DNA from 3 places in the Sphingobium mellinum genome. Region 3 is predicted to be linked to each of the others. Evidence: riboswitches for the same ligand, from Rfam matches in the RefSeq annotation. Region 3 holds a riboswitch; each other region holds the start of a gene.

Region 1 (6,368 bases), on a different contig from region 3:
ATGACCCGACGCTGCTGATGATCGGCGAGGCCGTGGCGGGCACCGCAATGCCCGTGCGCCACGCGGCTGACGCTTCGGTCGAGGCCTGATTATCGGTCGCGGCCGGGCATGGGCGGGCCGATCAGCTTGTCCAGATCCTCCGGCCGATTGATATTGGGCAGCAGGATGTCGGGCCGCTCCAGGATCCGCGCGTCGATCCGCCGCAGCCAGCCATGAATGGATCGCACATCATCCTCCGCCAGATGCGCGTCCAGTTCGGGAGCGAGTGAGGCCGGCCAGAACCCCGCCAGTGGCTGCCCCCCGAGCACCGCCGCGCCTTCGCCAACCAGCGCTTGCGGCAGGTGGTCAGGATAGGTCGGCATGTCGCATCCAGTCGTCAGCACCGCGTCATAGCCCTGGGAAAGCGCATGATGCAGCGCTGCGTTGAGGCCGCCCAGCGGGCCCAGGTCCGGGGCTGGCCGGTCCGGAAGGCTGGTCAGTCCCGCCACCTCCCGGCCGCAGATGACGATGGCGTCGACATGAGGGTCGAGCGAGGCGACCGCGTGATTCAGCAGCGTCCGCCCGTTGAGCATCGCCAGCGCCTTGTCGCTGCCGAAGCGGCTGGATCGTCCGCCCGCCAGCACCGCTCCCAGCAATCGCATGCATCGCCTCCTTGGCATGAGCCCCACTTTCCCTTATGGCGCGCCGGGTGAGCGGGCAACCGCTGACACAAGAAGATCGCGCCGGTGCCCGAATGGGCTGAAAAGGGAATGCGGTGCGGGCGAACTGTGTTCGCCCTATGCCGCGGCTGTCCCTGCAACTGTAAGCGGTGAGCGCGATGCACGGGGACCCATGCTTTCAAAAGGGGAAGCCATGGGGACCGGCCACTGGGCGACAATGCCCGGGAAGGCTTGTGCATGAGCGCTTTGACCCGTGAGCCAGGAGACCTGCCGGCGCATGGTCGCTCTTGCCTCGGACCCAGGGATCGGTCCGGGCACGGTGTTTTCCGTCTGAGCGACGCCAGCGGCGGGGGCCGCATCGGTGCGCGGGGCGGGGCGTTGGCGTCTCCCTTTCCAGCATGCCGACCGTTCGTTCGGAAGCCCCTGCCTGAAGTCGCGTGACGCTCAGGGAAGACATATAATGATGAAAACCGGAATTTCGCTGCTGGCGCTGCTCGCCGCCACGCCCGCGCTCGCGCAGGACAATGACGAAATCATCGTCACCGCGCTGGGCATCGAACAGCCACGAGACGAAGTCGGCCAGGCGGTGACCGTCATTGACGCAAAGACCATCGAAACGCGCCAGACGGTCAGCATCGCGGACCTGATTGCCACCACGCCGGGCGTCCGCTTCAACCGCGCCGACGCCGTGGGTGGCGTCACAGGCGTCTCGATCCGTGGTGCTGAAACGACGCAGACGCTGGTGCTGCTCGACGGCGTCAAGGTCAATGATCCCAGCGGCATCGGCGATCTTTATGATTTCGGCAATCTGCTGACCGGGAATATCCGTCGCGTGGAAATCCTGCGCGGCTCCAACTCGGTCGTTTACGGCAGCCAGGCGATCGGCGGCGTCGTCAATATCATGACCGGCCAGCCAAAGGAGGGCTTCGGTGGCAGCGCCTCGGTCGATTACGGCTACGCCGATACGCTGAATGCCAAGGCCGATGTGTCGGGCACCAGCGGCATCGCGTCCGGCGGCGCGGGCGTCGCCTATTTCCGCACTGACGGCATCTCCGCTGCCAAGGGTGGCACGGAAAAGGACGGTTATGAAAATATCGCCACCAACGCCAAGCTGAAGCTTGCCTTTACTGACAATCTCAGCCTCGACCTGCGCGGCTATTATATCCACGCCAATCTCGACACCGACATTTTCTTCGGCGCGCCTGCTGACACGACCGACCGAAGCAAGCTTGACCAATATGTCGGCTATGCGGGCCTCAATCTCGCGCTGTTCGACGGCAAGCTGACGCAGCGCGCCGCCGTCACCTGGTTCCGCAATGACCGCGATTATTTTTCCCCCTTTGGCGACTATGGCTATTCGGGCACCGACCTGCGATTCGAATATGAAGGCGTCTATCAGCCCATCGACGAGGCCAAGCTGATCTTCGGCTATGAGCATGAGCGGCCCGATTATGACTTCACCGGCTTCGGCTCGACGGAAAGCCATCGCGCGAACATCGATAGCGTCTATGCTCTGGCCGTCGTCAAGCCCCTGACGGGCCTGTCGCTCACCGGCGGTGTGCGCCATGACGACCATAGCCAATTTGGTGGCGCGACCACGCTGGGCGCCAACGCCAACTATACGCCCAATGAAGGCCAGACCAACTTTCGTGCCAGCTATGGCGAGGGCTTCAAGGCGCCGTCGCTCTATCAGCTTTATGACAGCTTCAGCGGCAATTCCACACTCGATCCCGAACGGTCGAAAAGCTACGACATCGGCATCGACCAGCGGCTCGACGGCAATCGCGCGATCATCTCGCTCACCGCATTCCGGCGCGACATTCGCGATCAAATCGACTTCGATTTCGGCACTTCGCGCTACTTCAACCTCGGCCGTACCCGGGCCAAGGGGGTCGAGGCGATGCTGACGCTGAAGCCGGTCGATGCGCTGACGGTCACTGCCGCCTACAGCTATATTGACGCGCGGAACCGCGACACCGGCGCCCGCCTGCCGCGTCGCCCCACCAATGCGGTCAGCGTTTCGGCCGACTATCGCTGGTCCTTCGGCCTGTCGACTGGCGCAACTATCACCATGGTGAGCGACAGCTTCAATAACGCGACGCTGACTCAGCGGCTCGACGGCTATGCGGTGCTCGGCATCCGCGCCTCCTTCCCGATCACGGAAAATCTGGAAATCTACGGCCGCGTCGACAATCTCACCGATGAGGAATACGCCACGGTCTATGGCTACAATACCTATGGCCGCTCGGCCTTTGGCGGCGTGCGTGTCCGCTTCTGATGAATGGCAAGAGGGGCGGGCGTGACGCCCGTTCCCTCACCGTTTCGGCGCAGCGTTGACCTGCGCCAGGATGGAGCGTGCAGCCTCGACATAGGCGGGGCCGCCGCACACGGTCCAGGCCTGCGGTACGCGGATGCGCGGGATCGCGCGCAGGATGGGGTGGTGCAGCATTTCCGTGCCCTGGTCGACGACGGCTTCGGTCCCGGTCTCGACGATCAGAAAGTCGGGATGCGCCGCGATCATCTGCTCCAGCGGAACTTGCGCCAGCGCGGGTTTGCCGAGCCTTGCCGCAAGGTTGGTGAGTCCCGCGCGGCGGATGAGTTCATCGACCAGCGTGCCCGTCCCGGTCATGTAGCCGCGTCGCTGATAATAGGCTGCGACGCCGCCGCGCCGGGGGCCGGGCAGGGCGGCGAGGTCGCGCTCCATGGCAGCGATCAGCGCCTCGCCTCGGTCGACATGGCCGACCGCCGCCGCCACCTGCCGGATTTGCGCCTTGATCGCGGTGAAGCTGTCGGCGCTCGCAAGACGCAGGGTGCGCCACTGCCCCGGCGGCGCGCCGACCACGTTGTCCGCACCGGCCGGAAAGCCGATCAGCAGGTCGGGCCGGATGGCGAGCACCTCTTCGGCCGGGCGGCGCAAGGTGCGAAAGCGCCGCGCCTTTCTGATCGCCGCCGACAGTTCCGGATCATGCCCATAGGGGCTGAGCGCCGCGATCTGCGACGGATCGGCGAGCGCCAGCACATATTGGTCCGCGCAGGTGTTGAGCGACACGATACGCCGTGGCGGGACGGGGGACGCGGCGGTCAGGCCGAGCGCGCACAGGGCCGCGATGATTTTGGCGCTTCCTATTGTCTCGCTCCCGCATGCACCCCTTACGGCAAGCGCTCTATCAGCCGGGGCGGGCGAGGCAAGCCGTGACCGTTCGCCGCCATCCATTGCTGATGCCGGCGCTCATCGCGCTGATCGTCCTCGCCGCGCTGGGGTCGCTCACTCTGGGCGCCGTTCCCCTGTCGCCCTCCCGCATCCTCGCGGTCCTGACCGGAGGCGGCGATGAGGTTGCGCGCGCCATCCTGATCGACCTGCGGATGCCGCGCATGTTGCTGGGCCTGCTGGTGGGCGCGATGCTGGGCGTCGCTGGCGCGGCCTTGCAAGGCTATCTGCGCAATCCGCTTGCGGAACCATCGGTGCTGGGCGCGTCCAATGCCGCCGCGCTGGGCGCGGTCTGCGCGCTCTATTTCGGCCTCGCCCAAATCCATCCGCTCATCCTGCCCGTGCTGGCCATCCTGGCGAGCCTGGTCGCGATCGGCGCGCTGTTCCTGCTGGCGGGGCCGTCCGAAAGCCCGCTCACCCTTATCCTCGCGGGCATCGCGGTCGCCACGCTGGCAGGAGCGGGGATCAGCCTGTCGCTCAACCTGTCGCCCAATCCCTTCGCAGCGATGGAGATTATGAGCTGGCTGATGGGGAGCCTCGAAAATCGCAGCTATGCCCATGTCTGGATGGCACTGCCCTGCATCGTCCTGGGCGCCGCGCTGCTGATCGCCGACGGGCGCACGCTCGATGCGCTGACACTGGGTGAAGAAGGCGCGCAGGCGCTCGGCGTCGACCTCGGCAGGGCGCGCCTGCGGATGATGCTGGGCGTCGCCATTGGCGTCGGTGGAGCCGTGGCGGTGTCGGGGGCGATCGGTTTCGTGGGCCTTATCGTACCACATATCGTCCGGCCGCTGACGGACCGCTCGCCCTCTGCGATCCTGCTTCCCTCGCTGCTCGGCGGGGCGGCGCTGCTGACGCTGGCGGACATTGGCGTGCGGCTGATCCCGACGAGCAGCGAATTGAAGCTGGGCGTGCTCACCGCCATGCTGGGCGTGCCTGTCTTCCTCATCCATCTGATGCGGGAGCGACGGCTATGGTGACGATCGCGGCGGAGCGGCTATCCGTGCGCCTTGGCCGTCATCTGGCGGTCGAGGATGTCAGTGTTGCGCTGGCGCCGGGCCAGCTGGTCGGCATTATCGGACCCAATGGCGCCGGCAAGTCGACGCTCATCCGCGCGCTGCTCGGATTGGTCATGCGCGCTGCCGGCACCGTCACGATCGACGGCGCGCCGATCGACCGTTTGTCCCGGCGAGAAATGGCCCGAAAGCTTGCCTATCTGCCGCAGGGGCAGACGCTGCACTGGCCGTTGCTGGTGGAGCGTCTGGTTGCGCTCGGACGGATGCCGCATATGGGCCCGCTCTCCCGGATGTCCGCCACGGATGAAGCAGCCGTCGATGCCGCGCTGACGCGGGCGGACGCGCGGCACCTCAAGGGCCGGGTCGCCACGGAATTGTCCGGCGGCGAGCGTGCCCGCGTGATGCTGGCGCGCGCGCTGGCCGTGGAAGCGCGTGCGCTGGTTGCGGACGAGCCGTTGGCGGCGCTTGATCCGGGACACCAGATCGACGTCATGGACCTGCTGAAAGCCGAGGCGGCCGGCGGATCGCTGGTCGTGACCGTGCTGCACGACCTGGGGATGGCGGCGCGCTATTGCGACCGCCTGCTGCTGATGGACCGGGGAAGGCTGGTGGCTGATGGAGCACCAATGGCGGTCCTGACCGAAGAGAGGCTGGCCGAAGTCTATGGCATTTCGGCCTGTATCGATCCCCGTGGCGACTGGCCGCTGGTCCTGCCTACCGGGCGGGTGAAGGCACGATAACGCCGATGTGCTCTGGCGGACGCAGGAGCATGACCTGTCCCACGGGCGTCGATTACTCGGTAAATGCCTTGGGCGCCGCCGCCACGACCGTATAGCTTCCCGGCCCGACCTCCGACACTTCCAGCGCCCGTTCAGCCACGCCATTGTGGCCGAAGCGGAATGCACCGTCTATGCCGGAGAAGCCGCCCGGATCGCGCAGCCGCGCCGCCGGGAAGGTCGTCCCCGGCTTCCAGTCGCGCGCGATTCGCACGGTCAGCAGCACCGCGTCATAGCCGAGCGCCGACAGGCGGAAGGGCGAAGAGCCGTAGCGCGCCCGATATTTGCTGGCGAGTTGGCGATAGAGGCCGTCCGACACGCTGGCGAACCAGGCACCGCGCAGCACCGGGCTCGATGCCAGGGCATTGTCGGTGTTCCACAACTCGGTTCCCAGCAGCCTTGCCTTGGCCCCGCCATTCTTCCGCACGATTGGCGCCAGTTCCAGCGCCACGCGGCCGCTGTCCGCGATCAGCAGGGCGTCATAGCTGGACGACGCCTCCAACTTCCTGACCGCCGCGGTCATGGAGGCTGACGATCGGTCGAAGGTCTGCATCGACACGACCGTACCGCCGCTGCTCTCCACCGCGCGCAGCAGGGCGGTGCCGGAACGCTCGCCATAGACCCCCTTGGGCACCAGTCCGGCGAATTTCGACAGGCCCTTGTCCCGCGCGAACTGGACGACGCGGTCGATCGACTGGTTCGGGTTATA
Region 2 (6,368 bases), on a different contig from region 3:
GACGCTCTCCAGTTCATCAGCTATTATCATCCGATGGATTATATCCGCGCGCTGGGCAAAGCCTATGAGGCGGAAGCCAATCCGGCGGCGAAGGACGCCATCGCCCAGATCCTGACCAACAGCCGCATGTGCGCCGAGGGACATCGCCCGATCTGCCAGGACACCGGCATCGTCAACGTCTTCATCAAATGGGGCATGGAGTGCCGCCTCGACGACAACAGCCGCTCGATGCAGGAGGTCGTCGATGAAGGTGTGCGCCGCGCCTATCTGAACCCCGAAAACCGCCTGCGCGCGTCGATCCTGAAGGATCCTGCGTTCAGCCGCGTCAACACCAAGGACAACACGCCCTGCGTGCTCAATGTCGAGATGGTGCCGGGCAACAAGGTCACCGTCGATGTCGCGGCGAAGGGCGGCGGGTCGGAAAACAAGACCAAGTTCAAGATGATGAACCCCAGCGACTCCATCGTCGACTGGGTGCTGGAAATGGTGCCGCAAATGGGCGCGGGCTGGTGCCCGCCCGGCATGTTGGGCATCGGCATCGGTGGCACCGCGGAAAAGGCCGTGGCGCTGGCGAAGGAATCGCTGATGGAATCCATCGACATGGGTGAATTGAAAGCGCGCGGGCCGCAGAACGATATCGAGCGCCTGCGCATCGAGATTTTCGACAAGGTCAACGCGCTCGGCATCGGCGCGCAGGGCCTGGGCGGCCTGTCCACCATCCTCGACGTCAAGATCTACGATTATCCCTGCCATGCGGCCGGCAAGCCGGTGGCGATGATCCCCAATTGCGCGGCGACCCGTCACGCGCATTTCACGCTGGATGGGTCGGGTCCGGCCTATTTGGAAGCGCCGAAGATTTCCGAATGGCCGCAGGTCGACTGGAAGCCGAGCAAGGAAGCGATCCGCGTCGATCTCGACACGCTGACCCCCGACGTGGTGCAGAGCTGGAAGCATGGCGACCGCCTGCTGCTCAACGGCAAGATGCTGACCGGCCGCGACGCAGCGCACAAGCGCATCCAGGACATGCTGGCCAAGGGCGAGCCGCTGCCGGTCGATTTCAAAGGCCGCGTCATCTATTATGTCGGGCCGGTGGACCCGGTGCGCGACGAAGTGGTCGGCCCCGCCGGCCCCACCACGGCGACCCGCATGGACAAGTTCATGGACATGATGCTGGAACAGGGCCTCGCCGCCTGTGTCGGCAAGGCCGAGCGCGGTCCGGCGGCGACCGACAGCATCGCAAAGCACAAGAGCGCCTATCTGATGGCGGTCGGCGGCGCGGCCTATCTGGTGGCGCGGGCGATCAAGGCGGCCAAGGTGGTCGGCTTTGAGGACCTTGGCATGGAAGCGATCTACGAATTCGACGTGCAGGACATGCCGGTGACCGTCGCTGTCGACAGCGACGGCCAGAATGTCCACCGCCTGGCCCCGCTGGTGTGGCAGGAAAAGATCCGCAAGGAGCATCTGCTCGAAGGCGCCTGATACCGGGCTGATCGACGACAAAGAGGCGCCGCTCGTGAAATTCGGGCGGCGTTTTTTTTGAAGGGGCTGGCTGAAAGTAAGTCTGGTTCCAACCTTGCAGACCAGACGGCTTGTCAGTGCGCCAGCGCCGGGATAAGAGCGGCGCGTCCGGGCTTTGCAAATGGGTCGGACAAAGATCGCGCCGGTGCCTTGCAAGGGGCTTAATAGGGAACACGGTGAGAAGGGCGACCTTCGAATCCGAGGCTGTCCCTGCAACTGTAAGCGGTGAGCGCGATGTACATGCGCGGCGGGACATGGTTCCTCGCCGTCAGCCACTGGGCCGGACGCTAAATCCTGCGAGGCCTGGGAAGGCCGTGCATCGCGCGATGACCCGTGAGCCAGGAGACCTGCCGGCGTCTGGTCGCTCTTGCCTTGGCCCAGGGGATGGCCGTGGCCCGGTATCTTTCCGTCTGAGCGACGAACGAGCGGTGGAGGCCGCATCGGTTCGCGCGGTGGTCGCCTGGGGCGTCCGGCTGCCGACGCGTGCCGACCGTCGTCGATAGTCGGCCATGCGCCGATGGTCGCGCACGGCAGGCCTCCGCCAGCCAGTCGCTGACGCCGGGGACCGAATATGAAATCGAACATACAGACCTTCGCGCTGGGCGTGGCCGGCATTATCGCCGCCTTGGGTACGCCTGTCTTTGCCGCTGATGATGAAGGCGCATCCACTTCTGGCGAGGACACGACCGCCGCGAGCGAAATCGTGGTATTCGGGCGCGGTGAGGCGAAGATCGGCACCGCCCACGCCGCCAGCGAGGGCAGCGTCGCCGGGGCGGATTTGCTGGTCCGCCCGCTGCTGCGCGTCGCGGAACTGCTGGAGGCCGTGCCCGGCATGGTCGCGGCACAGCATTCGGGCAGCGGCAAGGCCAACCAATATTTTTTGCGTGGTTTCAATCTCGACCACGGTTCGGATTTCACCACCTATATTGACGGCGTGCAGATGAATTTCCGCACGCATGGCCACGGCCAGGGTTACCTCGATCTCAACGGGTTGATCCCCGAGATTGTCGCGCGTGAGGATTTCCGCAAAGGTCCCTACCGCGCTGACGGCGGCGACTTCGCGTTGGCGGGCGCGGCCTACATGACGACAATTGACGGGTTCGACAGGCCCTGGGTCGCAATTGAAGGCGGCTCTTACGGCTCGCGTCGGGTTGCCGCAGGCGGGACGATAAAAGGCCTGGGCGCGGGCGACCTGACCCTGGTCGGACAGGCGAAGCGCTATGACGGGCCGTGGCAGGAAGCCGAGCGGTTGCGTCACTATTCAGGCTTCGCCAAATATGTGATGCCTGCGGGCGCGGGTACGGCGGAAGCGACGTTCCACGGCTATCGCGCGACCTGGCGGCCGACCGAGCAGATCCCCGAGCGCATCATCGGCAGCGCCCAATGCGCGGACCGCTTCTGCTCGCCCGACCCGTCGGCACGAGGCGAGACGACGCGGCTCGTGGCCAACCTCGCGGTTCGGGAGCCGGACTGGAGCGCGAACCTCTACGGCCAATATTACGGCTGGAACATGTATTCGAACCCCACCTATGCCGACCTGGACGGCACAAGCGCGCAGATCGACCAGTTTGACCGGCGCTGGATCGCCGGTCTTACCGCCCGCAAGCAATGGGACGTGTCGCCTGCCCTGCAACTGACCGTGGGCACGGAAAACCGCTACGATCACATCGGCAAGGTTGGGGTGAAGCGCACCGCGGACCGACAGGACCTCTTCTCGCTCGGTCGCTACAATGTCCAGGAAATGTCGGCCGCGCTCTATGGCGAGGCGACAGTCAAGCCGGTAAAAGGCCTGCGCCTGACCGGAGGCCTGCGCGGCGATTATTACGATTACACCGTCCGCGCCCGCGACACTGCCGCCGCCATGCTGGGCGAAGGCAGCGGCCACGATTCGATCGTTTCGCCCAAGCTTTCGGCCGCCTATCAGGTCACCCCGAAGTTTGAGGTCTATGCCAACTGGGGACGAGGCTTCCATTCCAACGACGTGCGCGGCGCGGTGAACGTGGAGACGCCGGTTCCCGTCCTCGTCCGCGGAACCGGCAAGGAGTTCGGGGCACGCCTTCAGGTCGGCGGCTTTTCAATGACGGGAACATATTGGTGGCTCGATGTCGGAAGCGAACTGCGCTTCGTCGGCGACTCCAATGCCGTCGAGCCGACCGGCGCCAGCAAGCGTCACGGCTACGAGATCGTTGCCTTCTGGCGGCCGCTGCCCTGGCTCGCGCTCGACGGCAACTATACCGCCAGCCACTCGCGCTACGACAATGGCGACCGGATTCCCAACGCCTTCGAAAACGCCGCGTCCGCGGGCGCCGCCATCGTGCTCGATCCGTGGGAAGCGAGCATCCGCCTGCGCCACCTTGGCCCCTATCCGCTTGTCGAGGACAATTCCGTGCGCGATCATGGCAGCACGGTCGTTAATGCGCGCGCGGCGTGGAAGGGCGGACCTATCCAGATCTATGGCGAAGTGCTCAACGTCTTCGACAGTCGGGACAAGGATATCGCCTATTATTACGAATCCTACATCCCGTCCTACGACACAGAGGGTCCCGTTGAAGGCAGGCTGAGCCGGGTGGTCGAACCGCGGACCGTAAAGATCGGGGCCAAGTTCATGTTTTGATGAGGGTCCGACGCGAGGAGCCTGAGCGTGGTGTCGGCCAATGACAGTTTCGGCAAGCCCTCAAACCGAGGGAAACGGTACGCATTGGCCGAAATCAGGCCCTCCGCCAGGAGGCATGACGCGGCCGCAAAACCCGCTATAGGGCGGCCATGATTTCCTCCCCCATCTGGTTGCCCGCCACGCTGCTGGCGGGCGCGACGCAGGCGTGGCGGACCGCGGTGCAGCGGCGGGTCAGTCACAGCCTGTCGGTCAATGCCGCAGGGCTGGTGCGCTATCTGTACGGCCTGCCTTTCGCAATCGCGCTGCTCTGCGGCTACCGGCTGGCCTTTGCCGCCCCTCTCCCCGCGCCCGATCCCCTGTTCCTGCTGTTCGCGCTGGCCGGCGGCCTCGCGCAGATCATCGCGACCAACCTGCTGATCCTGGCCTTTGCCCATCGCAACTTCGTGGTCGGCACCGCCTATGCCAAGACGGAGGCGGTGCAGGGCGCGATCCTTTCCTTCCTGCTGATGGGGGAGCGATTGAGCCCGCTCGCCTGGGCAGGCATCGGATGCGGTGTGCTGGGCGTGATGCTGCTGTCCACCGGCGGCAGGCGTATGGGGCCGATCGACCTGCTGCGCGCGCTGGGCCAACCAGCCGCGCTCACCGGTATCGCGTCAGGCTTCTTTTTCGCGCTGACCGCCGTTGCCATCCGCCGCGCGACACAGGAGGTGGGCGGCGGCGACCCGATCCTGGCAGCGCTGATCGTGCTGGCGGTGACGGTCACGCTCCAGACGCTGATGCAGGGCGGCTACCTGCTGCTGCGCGAGCCCGGGGAAATGGGCAAGCTACTGCGCGGCTGGCGCGTGTCCGGGCAGGTGGGGCTGCTCTCCGCGCTGGGATCGGCCTGCTGGTTCACCGGCTTTGCGACCGCGCCGGTCGCGCTGGTGCGGATCGTGGGCCAGGTGGAGATTGCCTTCACGCTGGGCTTTGGCCATTTCTACCTGGGCGAGCGGATGCGCCGCAGCGAAGTCATGGGGTTGGCGCTGGTCATGGGCGGCGTTGTGCTGGCGCTGGCGGGGACATTTTAACCGAGCCGCTTCGCCCACTTTATTTCGGAAGAGCCAGGGCAAGGTGCCACGCACAAAAAGGGCGGCCCCGACGGGACCGCCCCTTTCTTCATGCCCTGTCGCTGACGATCAGAAACGGATGCCGAGACCCGCGAGAAGCTGATGGCGCTCGACGTCGCCTTCATAGTTGGAATAGCGATATTCGCCCTTCACCAGCAGGTTGCCGGCGAGCTTATGTTCCAGGCCCGCACCCACGCGCACGCCATCGCCATTGTCGCCCTTGAAGCCTTCGGTCTTGAAGCGGGCGTTGGTATAGCCGGCCTTCACATAGAGAAGGGTCTGTTCACCTACAGTGAAACCAGCGCGCGCACCGACATAGAGATCGCGCTCGGCATCGGTGTCGACGCCGGCGATGCTGCGGTGGGTGGACGCATCGGTGGCTTCTGCTTCAACGCCCAGGACTGCGCTGCCGACCTGGAAATCATAGCCCAGATTGAGGCCATAGAGTACGCCGTCAGGGTTGCCGATGATGCCACCGTTGGTGTCCAGCTTGTCATAACCGGCCAGCACTTCGGCATGCGCGCCGGTGAAAGGCGCGGCTTCCTGCGCGAAAGCGGGAACTGAAATGGCAGAGACAGCAGCAGCGGCTGCGAAAATCACAGTCTTCATAAATTCCTCATTTGATATTGCGCGACTTACCCAAGTATTGGGCGCACGCATTGGCGTTCACAGGAGCAGATTTTGCGATATTTTTTTGATAACCTTTGAGATATCGCAAAATGCGATACCCCTATACTCCCATCCTGCTTGCCGATATATGTCTATCGGCTGACGGCCATATGCTGTTCTTTCATCGCCGTTTCAATATCACAATGAATATTATCGGTGAATGATGCCTTTTCGCAACAGTGCCGTTGATGGGTCAGCGGGTGGCCATACCCCCTCTCGCCGGCCCGCTTATTGAATGGCCTTTCTGGCTGGAAGATGAATGGCTTGCCGCATCTGACCCTTGGCAATGCGAAAGGGCGTTTTTGACGCCACTGATGCAAGGGGGTAACATGACCGGATGGATGACGATCCTTCCCCCGCGCCGCCATTGCAGCCGCCGCTGGTATTGCGTCACCGCTGGCCCGTACGGCTCTGGCACTGGGCGAACGCGCTGTTGCTCTACACCCTGTTCACGAGCGGGC
Region 3 (6,368 bases):
CCCGATCAGGCTGTCCGCCGTATTGACAGCCTTATAGGCCCAGATGCCCGGCAGTCCGGCGACCAGCAGCCAGAAAAGCGGCGCGACCACCCCGTCGCAGAAGCTTTCCGCCAGACTTTCGACGGCGGCGCGCGCGACCCCGGCTTCGTCCAGCCCGGCCGTGTCGCGGCCCACGATCTGGCCCACCGCGCCTCTCGCGCCGGCCAGGTCGCCCGTGAGCAGCGCCTGTCCCACCGGATACACATGATCATAGAGGCTCCGCTGGGCGAGGCCGGGCCAGGCCGCGATCGCCAGCCCGATCCAGGCCCAGCGTCCCATCAGCAGCCGAACCGCCTGTTCGATCGCCCAGCCCGCGCCGGCCGCACTCGCCAGCAACAGCAGCAGTGTCGCGACGCCGCCCCACCAGCGCGCGCGATTGTCCCACGCCGGACGGTTCCACCGCCGCTCGCAATGAAGGATGAGGCGCGCAAAGCCGCCCACCGGATGGCCGATACGCGCATGAAGCCGCGCCGGCCATCCGCAGCCGGCGTCGATCGCCAGCGCGCCGACCGCGACCGGCTCAAGCATCGCCCAGCGCCCTGTCTAGCCGCTCCATCGCCGCTTCGTCGGGAGGCAGGCCCAGCCGCAGCCATCCGGGCTGCGCGTCGAACGGACGGGTGAGAATGGCCCTGCGCGCCAGCCTGTCGAACAGGCCAGCCGCATCGACATCCGTGACGAGGCGAAACAGCGGACAGGCTCCCTGCCCCGCCATGCCATGCCGTGCCAGCAGCGCATCCATCTGCGCCGCTCTTTTCCGCAGCGACGCGACGGTCCTCTCGATCCAGTCCCGGTCGCGATAGGCGGCGGCCCCAAAGGCCACAGCCGCCGCCGAGACGGGCCAGTCGCCCAGCACCCGCCGGCAACCCGCGATGATGTCGGGCGGACCCAGCACGAACCCCAGACGCACGCCCGCCAGCCCGAAAAATTTGCCGAATGATCGCAGCACGACCAGCCGCCGATCGTCCCCCAGTTCCGGTGCGATGCTCCACGACGGCATGCAGTCGGCAAAGGCTTCGTCGACCACCAGCCAGCCGCCCGCGCCGTCCTGCCGGGCAAGCAGGTCACGCATCCGCTCGCGGCTCAAAAGCCGGCCATCCGGGTTATTGGGGTTGGCCAGCAGCAAGGCGGATCCGACCGGTGCCTCCTCGGGCGCGCGCACCGGGGTCGACCCGGCGAAGGCCGCTTCATGGGTGCGATAACAGGGCGTCAGGTGGCAGGCGTCGCCCTCGATCAACTGCCCCACGATACGCAGCCCGATCTCGCTGCCCGGCACCGCGCAGACAAGGGACGGGGACACGCCGAAATGACGCGCCGCTTCGCTCTCCAGCGCCGCGATCGCCGCCGGATCGGGCAGCGACCGCCAGTCCGGCGCGATCCCCTCGACACCAGGCCAGGGCGTCGGATTGATCCCCGTCGACAGGTCGATCCACGGCTCGCCGTCGGCGCCATAGGTCGCCCGCGCCTGCGCCAAACGGCCGCCATGCCATGTGAAGCCATCGCTCATCGCGCCACCACCAGCGCGGCGAGCAGGCCGCTTTCGACAATTTCGATGCCGGCGCCATGGCCGTCGCCGGAGATCCCGCCGATCCGCGCCCGCACCCACCAGCCCCACAGCGGAATCAGCGCGACAGCGGCCAGCAACGCCGGCTCCGCCACGCAGAAACCCAGCGCGACGCAGCCCCAGGCGGCAAGATGCCACGGCGCCAGACCCGCGCGGAATCGGCTGCCCAGCCCCTCATGCAAGGGCGGCAGCATCAGCGTCCAGGCCAGCGGCCCGATCCGCGCGACGGTCGCCACGGCGATGATGCTCCACAGCGGCACCGAGCTCGCCGCCAGCCGCAGCAACACCAGCTTCGTCAGCACTTGCAGCACGATCGCCGTCACCCCGAAGCTGCCGATATGCGGATCGGCCAGCACCGCCGACAATCGCGCCCGATCGCCATGCGCGGCGCCGGCCGCATCGGCGATGTCGCCCAGCCCGTCGAGATGCAGCGCGCCCGTCACTGCCACCCAGGCGATCAGGCCCATCAGCGCGCCCGCCCACGGGTCCGCCCGCGTCCCCAGCGCCACCGCGAGCGCGACCACCGCGCCCACCGGCAGCCCCGCGACCGGAAACCAGCGGATCGCGGCGGCAAAGGCGTGCTCGTCGGCCCTTACCCGCGGCAAGGGCAGGCGCGTCATCAATTGCAACGCCAGCACCAACGCCCTCACGCCACAAGGCCGGTGATCTGCGCGCCCGGCCGCGCGCCCGGCCAGAAGCGCAGGCTGACCAGCGCCCCATAAGGCAGGTCGATCGCCCAGGCGTGGCGATAGGCAAAGCCGCACAGCGTCGCGAGCGCCGCCCGCATCGCCCCGGCATGGCTGATGACCAGCGTCGGTTCGGCAATGTCCGCGACCGCCGCCGCGACGCGCGCGCAAAGCCCGGCCCAGCGCTCGCCACCGGGAGGCGGCGACAGGTCGGGATCGTCCCAGAAGCGCCCCAGCGCCTCCTGCGGCAAAACAGCGGGGTCGCTCCCCTCCCATGCCCCGAAATCCAGCTCCCGCCAGCGCGCGTCCGCCTGGTGCGGCATCTGCCGTTCCGCCGCGATGATCGCGCCGGGCGCGAAGGCGCGCGCCAGGTCGGACGTCACCAGCCGCACGAAATCCAGCCCCCGCGCCCGCTCCACGCACAATCGCGTCCCGTCGGGATCGGCGGCCACGTCGCTATGGCCGATCAGCCGCCCCGGCCCTTCGGGTACGCCGTGGCGCATCAGGAACAGGGGGCAATGCCTCACAAGGCGCCCGCCACCGCCGCCTCGGCAAAAGTCGCCATGCCATCATGCGCGGCCAGCGCCGACCGCACGATCTGCGCCGCCACGGCCGCCCCGCTGGCTTCCCCCAGCCGCATGTCGAGCGCAAGCAGCGGCCGCAGGCCAAGCGCGTCGAGCAGTCGCTGATGCCCCGCCTCGGCCGAACAATGGGCGGCGAGGCAGTGCGCCGTGATCGCCGCATTGTCCCGCCACAGCGGCACCATCGCCGCGCCACAGATGAAGCCGTCGAGCAGCATCGGCACGCGCAGCAGCCGTGCCGCCACCATGGCGCCCGCCATCGCCGCGATCTCCCGCCCGCCCAGCCGGCGCAGGCTTTCAAAGGCGCTGTCGCAACAGGTGCCGTGACGGGCGAGCGCCAGCGTCACCGCCTCGACCTTCCGCGCCACGCCCGCATCGTCAACCCCGGTGCCGCGCCCGACCCAATCGTCCGGCGCGCCCCCCAGCAGTTGCGCGCACAGCGCGGCGGCGGCCGTGCTGTTGCCGATCCCCATCTCGCCCACGATCAGCAGGTCGCACTCGCGCTCCACCATCGCCGCGCCGGCGTTGAGCGCGTCGAGGCAATCCTGCTCGCTCATCGCCGGCGTTTCGCAGAAATCGGCGGTCGGCCGGTCCAGCGCGATCGGCACGACGCGCAACTCCGCGCCGCAGGCCCGCGCCAGCGCATTGATCGCCGCGCCGCCGCTTTCGAAATTCGCGACCATCTGCGCCGTCACCGCCGAAGGGAAAGCGCTGACCCCGCGCACCGTCACGCCATGATTTCCCGCGAACACCGCGATGCGGATCCGGTCGGCGCGGGGCCGCTCGCGCCCCTGCCACCCCGCCATGAACAGCGCGATCTCCTCCAGCCGGCCGAGCGAACCCGCAGGCTTGGTCAGCACCGACTGCCGCGCCGCCGCCGCCGCGATCGCGTCGCCTTCCGCCTGTGGAAGCGCCGCCAGCGCCCGCGCGAACGCCGCCCTGCTCTCGAAACGCATCATGAGCAGACAAAGCCTTCGGGCGGCACGCGCACGATGAAATGGCCCTTCACGCCCGCCGGCCAGTCGGCATAGCGCACCACTCCCTGCTCGCTCGCCGCATGGCGCGCCGCATAGTCCAGGATCGCCCGCGCCGCCGCCGCATCGGGGGCAAAGTCACCCAGCACATAGCCGACCTTGCCGGGCCCGCGCACATGGATGGTGCAATGACGCTGACAGGCGAAGAGGCACGGCATCTCCTCGACCACGATGTCGGCATAGGCATCCGGCTCACTTCCCTGCACGTCGCGCAGGGCCTGGGCCAGCAGCGCGCCGCCGCGCCGCCCCTCGCCATCCTCGCGCTCGTCGGCGGAAAGCCGGCAGGTCGAACAGACCACGACCGACGCACTTGGGGGAACGGGCCGCAGCATCAGCGGCGCCCTCCCACGACCGGGATGATATAAAAGGTCATTCTGCTTCCGCCTCCGACACGATCAAGCCCGGCCGGACAGGCGGCACGGAAACGCGGATGGGACCGCGTTCCCCGCACGGCCGGGCCGGCAAGGCAATGGCTGTCGCTCTGCGGGAAAGCCCCGTTCGTCCGGCACACCCTGGCCGGTCGAAGAACGACTGCGTCAGGCAGGTCTCCTGGCTTGCGGGTCAGCGCGTCCGGCCGCCTTCTCGGGACAGAATCAGTCCCAATGGCAGATGTGGCCGATCCGCTCTCCGCTCACAGTTGCAGGGGCAGCGCGGGCTTGACCCGACTTCCCTTTTCATCCCTTTGGGGGAACCTGTCGCGACCGCGCTGATAATCGGACCGAGCCGGTCCCGCAAGCGCTAGATGGATGCGCGCCGATGTGTATGCTGCACCTGCACAGCCTCGGGAGCCGCCAGCCATGACCCTTAGCGCCGATCAGCCCTGGTGGAAGGGCGCCGTCATCTACCAGATCTATCCCCGCAGCTTTCAGGATTCGAACGGCGACGGCATTGGCGACCTCGCCGGCATCACCCGCCGGCTGGACCACATCGCGCGGCTGGGCGCCGACGCCATCTGGATCTCGCCCTTCTTCACCTCGCCGATGCGCGACTTTGGCTATGACATTGCCGATTATTGCGGAGTCGATCCGATCTTCGGCACGCTCGACGATTTCGACGCGCTGGTCGCCCGCGCGCGCGCACTGGGCCTCAAGGTCACGATCGACCAGGTCTATGCCCACAGTTCCGACCAGCATGACTGGTTCCGGGAAAGCCGGGAAAGCCGCATCAATGCCAGGGCCGACTGGTATGTCTGGGCCGATCCCAAACCGGACGGCACGCCGCCCTGCAATTGGCAGTCGGTCTTCGGCGGCCCGGCCTGGACCTGGGACGCGCGGCGGCGGCAATATTATATGCACCAGTTCCTTGCCAGCCAGCCGCAGCTCAACGTGCACAATCCAAAGGTGCAGGACGCGCTGCTGGACGCGATGCGCTTCTGGCTCGAACGGGGGGTGGACGGCTTCCGGCTCGACGCGCTCAACCATGCGATGCATGATCCCGCCCTGCGCGACAATCCGCCCGCGCCTGATGACGGCAAGCCGCGCACCCGCCCCTTCGACTACCAGATCCGCCGCTACAGCCAGTCGCACCCCGATGTCGTGGGCTTCGTCGAGCGCATCCGCGCACTGTGCGATCGCTATGGCGCCATCTTCACCATGGCCGAAGTCGGCGGCAACCGCGCCGAGGAGGAGATGAAGGCCTATACCGCCGGCGACAAGCGCCTCAACAGCGCCTATGGCTTTGACTTCCTCTACGCTGGCGCGCTGACCCCGGCTTTGGTCGCCGACACGGTGGCGCTCTGGCCCGACGAGCCGGGCATGGGCTGGCCGAGCTGGGCCTTTGAAAATCACGACGCGCCCCGCGCCCTGTCCCGCTGGTGCGCGGCGCGGGACCGCCCGGCCTTCGCCCGGCTCAAGCTGATGCTGCTCATCGCCCTGCGCGGCAACCCCATCCTCTATCAGGGCGAGGAACTGGGGCTGACGCAGGTCGACATCCCGTTCGACCGCTTGCAAGACCCCGAAGCCATCGCCAACTGGCCGCTCACCCTGTCACGCGACGGCGCCCGCACCCCTATCCCCTGGGAAGCAGGCGCCAGCGAGGCCGGCTTTTCCACCGCCCCGCCCTGGCTGCCGCCGGGCGAGGAAAATCTCGCAAAGGCGGTCGACGCACAGGAAGCCGACCCCGACTCTCTGCTGAACTTCACCCGCGCGATGCTGGCCCTTCGCCGCGACACTCCCGCGCTGCGGTACGGCCGGCTCGACCTGCTGCTGGCCGACGACAACCGCCTCGTCTTCCGCCGGGTGGCGGGCGACCAGGCGCTGCTTTGCGCCTTCAACCTGTCAGGCCAGGCCGTCCCCTGGCCGGACCCTGTCGCGTCGGACGGCACCGTGCTCGCGGCGGTCAATGGCGGCGGCAAAGGCGGACTCCCCCCCTATGGCGCGCTGTTCATCCGCGAGTAGAGCATTTTTCGAAGCAGACAGCATCATCTGCTGACTTGGAAAATGCCGAAAATACAAGATGAATTGAGCCT

What was found. A riboswitch is a leader RNA that binds a small molecule or an ion and turns the genes downstream of it on or off. The one in region 3 is predicted to bind cobalamin.
Region 1: it holds a riboswitch for cobalamin, as region 3 does, so the genes downstream of both, AAC640_RS03110 (TonB-dependent receptor plug domain-containing protein) here and AAC640_RS09775 (DUF1636 domain-containing protein) in region 3, are expected to answer to the same signal.
Region 2: it holds a riboswitch for cobalamin, as region 3 does, so the genes downstream of both, AAC640_RS04200 (TonB-dependent receptor) here and AAC640_RS09775 (DUF1636 domain-containing protein) in region 3, are expected to answer to the same signal.

What each region holds. Positions count from the first base shown of each region.
Region 1 is NZ_JBANRK010000001.1:605,134-611,501, reverse strand. It holds gene cobA (uroporphyrinogen-III C-methyltransferase) at 1-89, shown strand, start outside; gene mobA (molybdenum cofactor guanylyltransferase) at 90-641, opposite strand; cobalamin riboswitch at 707-948, shown strand; gene AAC640_RS03110 (TonB-dependent receptor plug domain-containing protein) at 1,120-2,937, shown strand; gene AAC640_RS03105 (ABC transporter substrate-binding protein) at 2,974-3,708, opposite strand; gene AAC640_RS03100 (FecCD family ABC transporter permease) at 3,852-4,847, shown strand; gene AAC640_RS03095 (ABC transporter ATP-binding protein) at 4,841-5,623, shown strand; gene AAC640_RS03090 (penicillin-binding protein activator) at 5,676-6,368, opposite strand, start outside.
Region 2 is NZ_JBANRK010000001.1:819,973-826,340, forward strand. It holds gene AAC640_RS04195 (fumarate hydratase) at 1-1,479, shown strand, start outside; cobalamin riboswitch at 1,645-1,887, shown strand; gene AAC640_RS04200 (TonB-dependent receptor) at 2,090-4,132, shown strand; gene AAC640_RS04205 (DMT family transporter) at 4,282-5,199, shown strand; gene AAC640_RS04210 (outer membrane protein) at 5,308-5,847, opposite strand; gene AAC640_RS04215 (cytochrome b/b6 domain-containing protein) at 6,245-6,368, shown strand, end outside.
Region 3 is NZ_JBANRK010000006.1:73,380-79,747, forward strand. It holds gene cbiB (adenosylcobinamide-phosphate synthase CbiB) at 1-567, opposite strand, end outside; gene AAC640_RS09755 (threonine-phosphate decarboxylase) at 560-1,543, opposite strand; gene AAC640_RS09760 (adenosylcobinamide-GDP ribazoletransferase) at 1,540-2,250, opposite strand; gene AAC640_RS09765 (histidine phosphatase family protein) at 2,247-2,789, opposite strand; gene cobT (nicotinate-nucleotide--dimethylbenzimidazole phosphoribosyltransferase) at 2,810-3,826, opposite strand; gene AAC640_RS09775 (DUF1636 domain-containing protein) at 3,823-4,233, opposite strand; cobalamin riboswitch at 4,424-4,612, opposite strand; gene AAC640_RS09780 (alpha-amylase family glycosyl hydrolase) at 4,699-6,297, shown strand.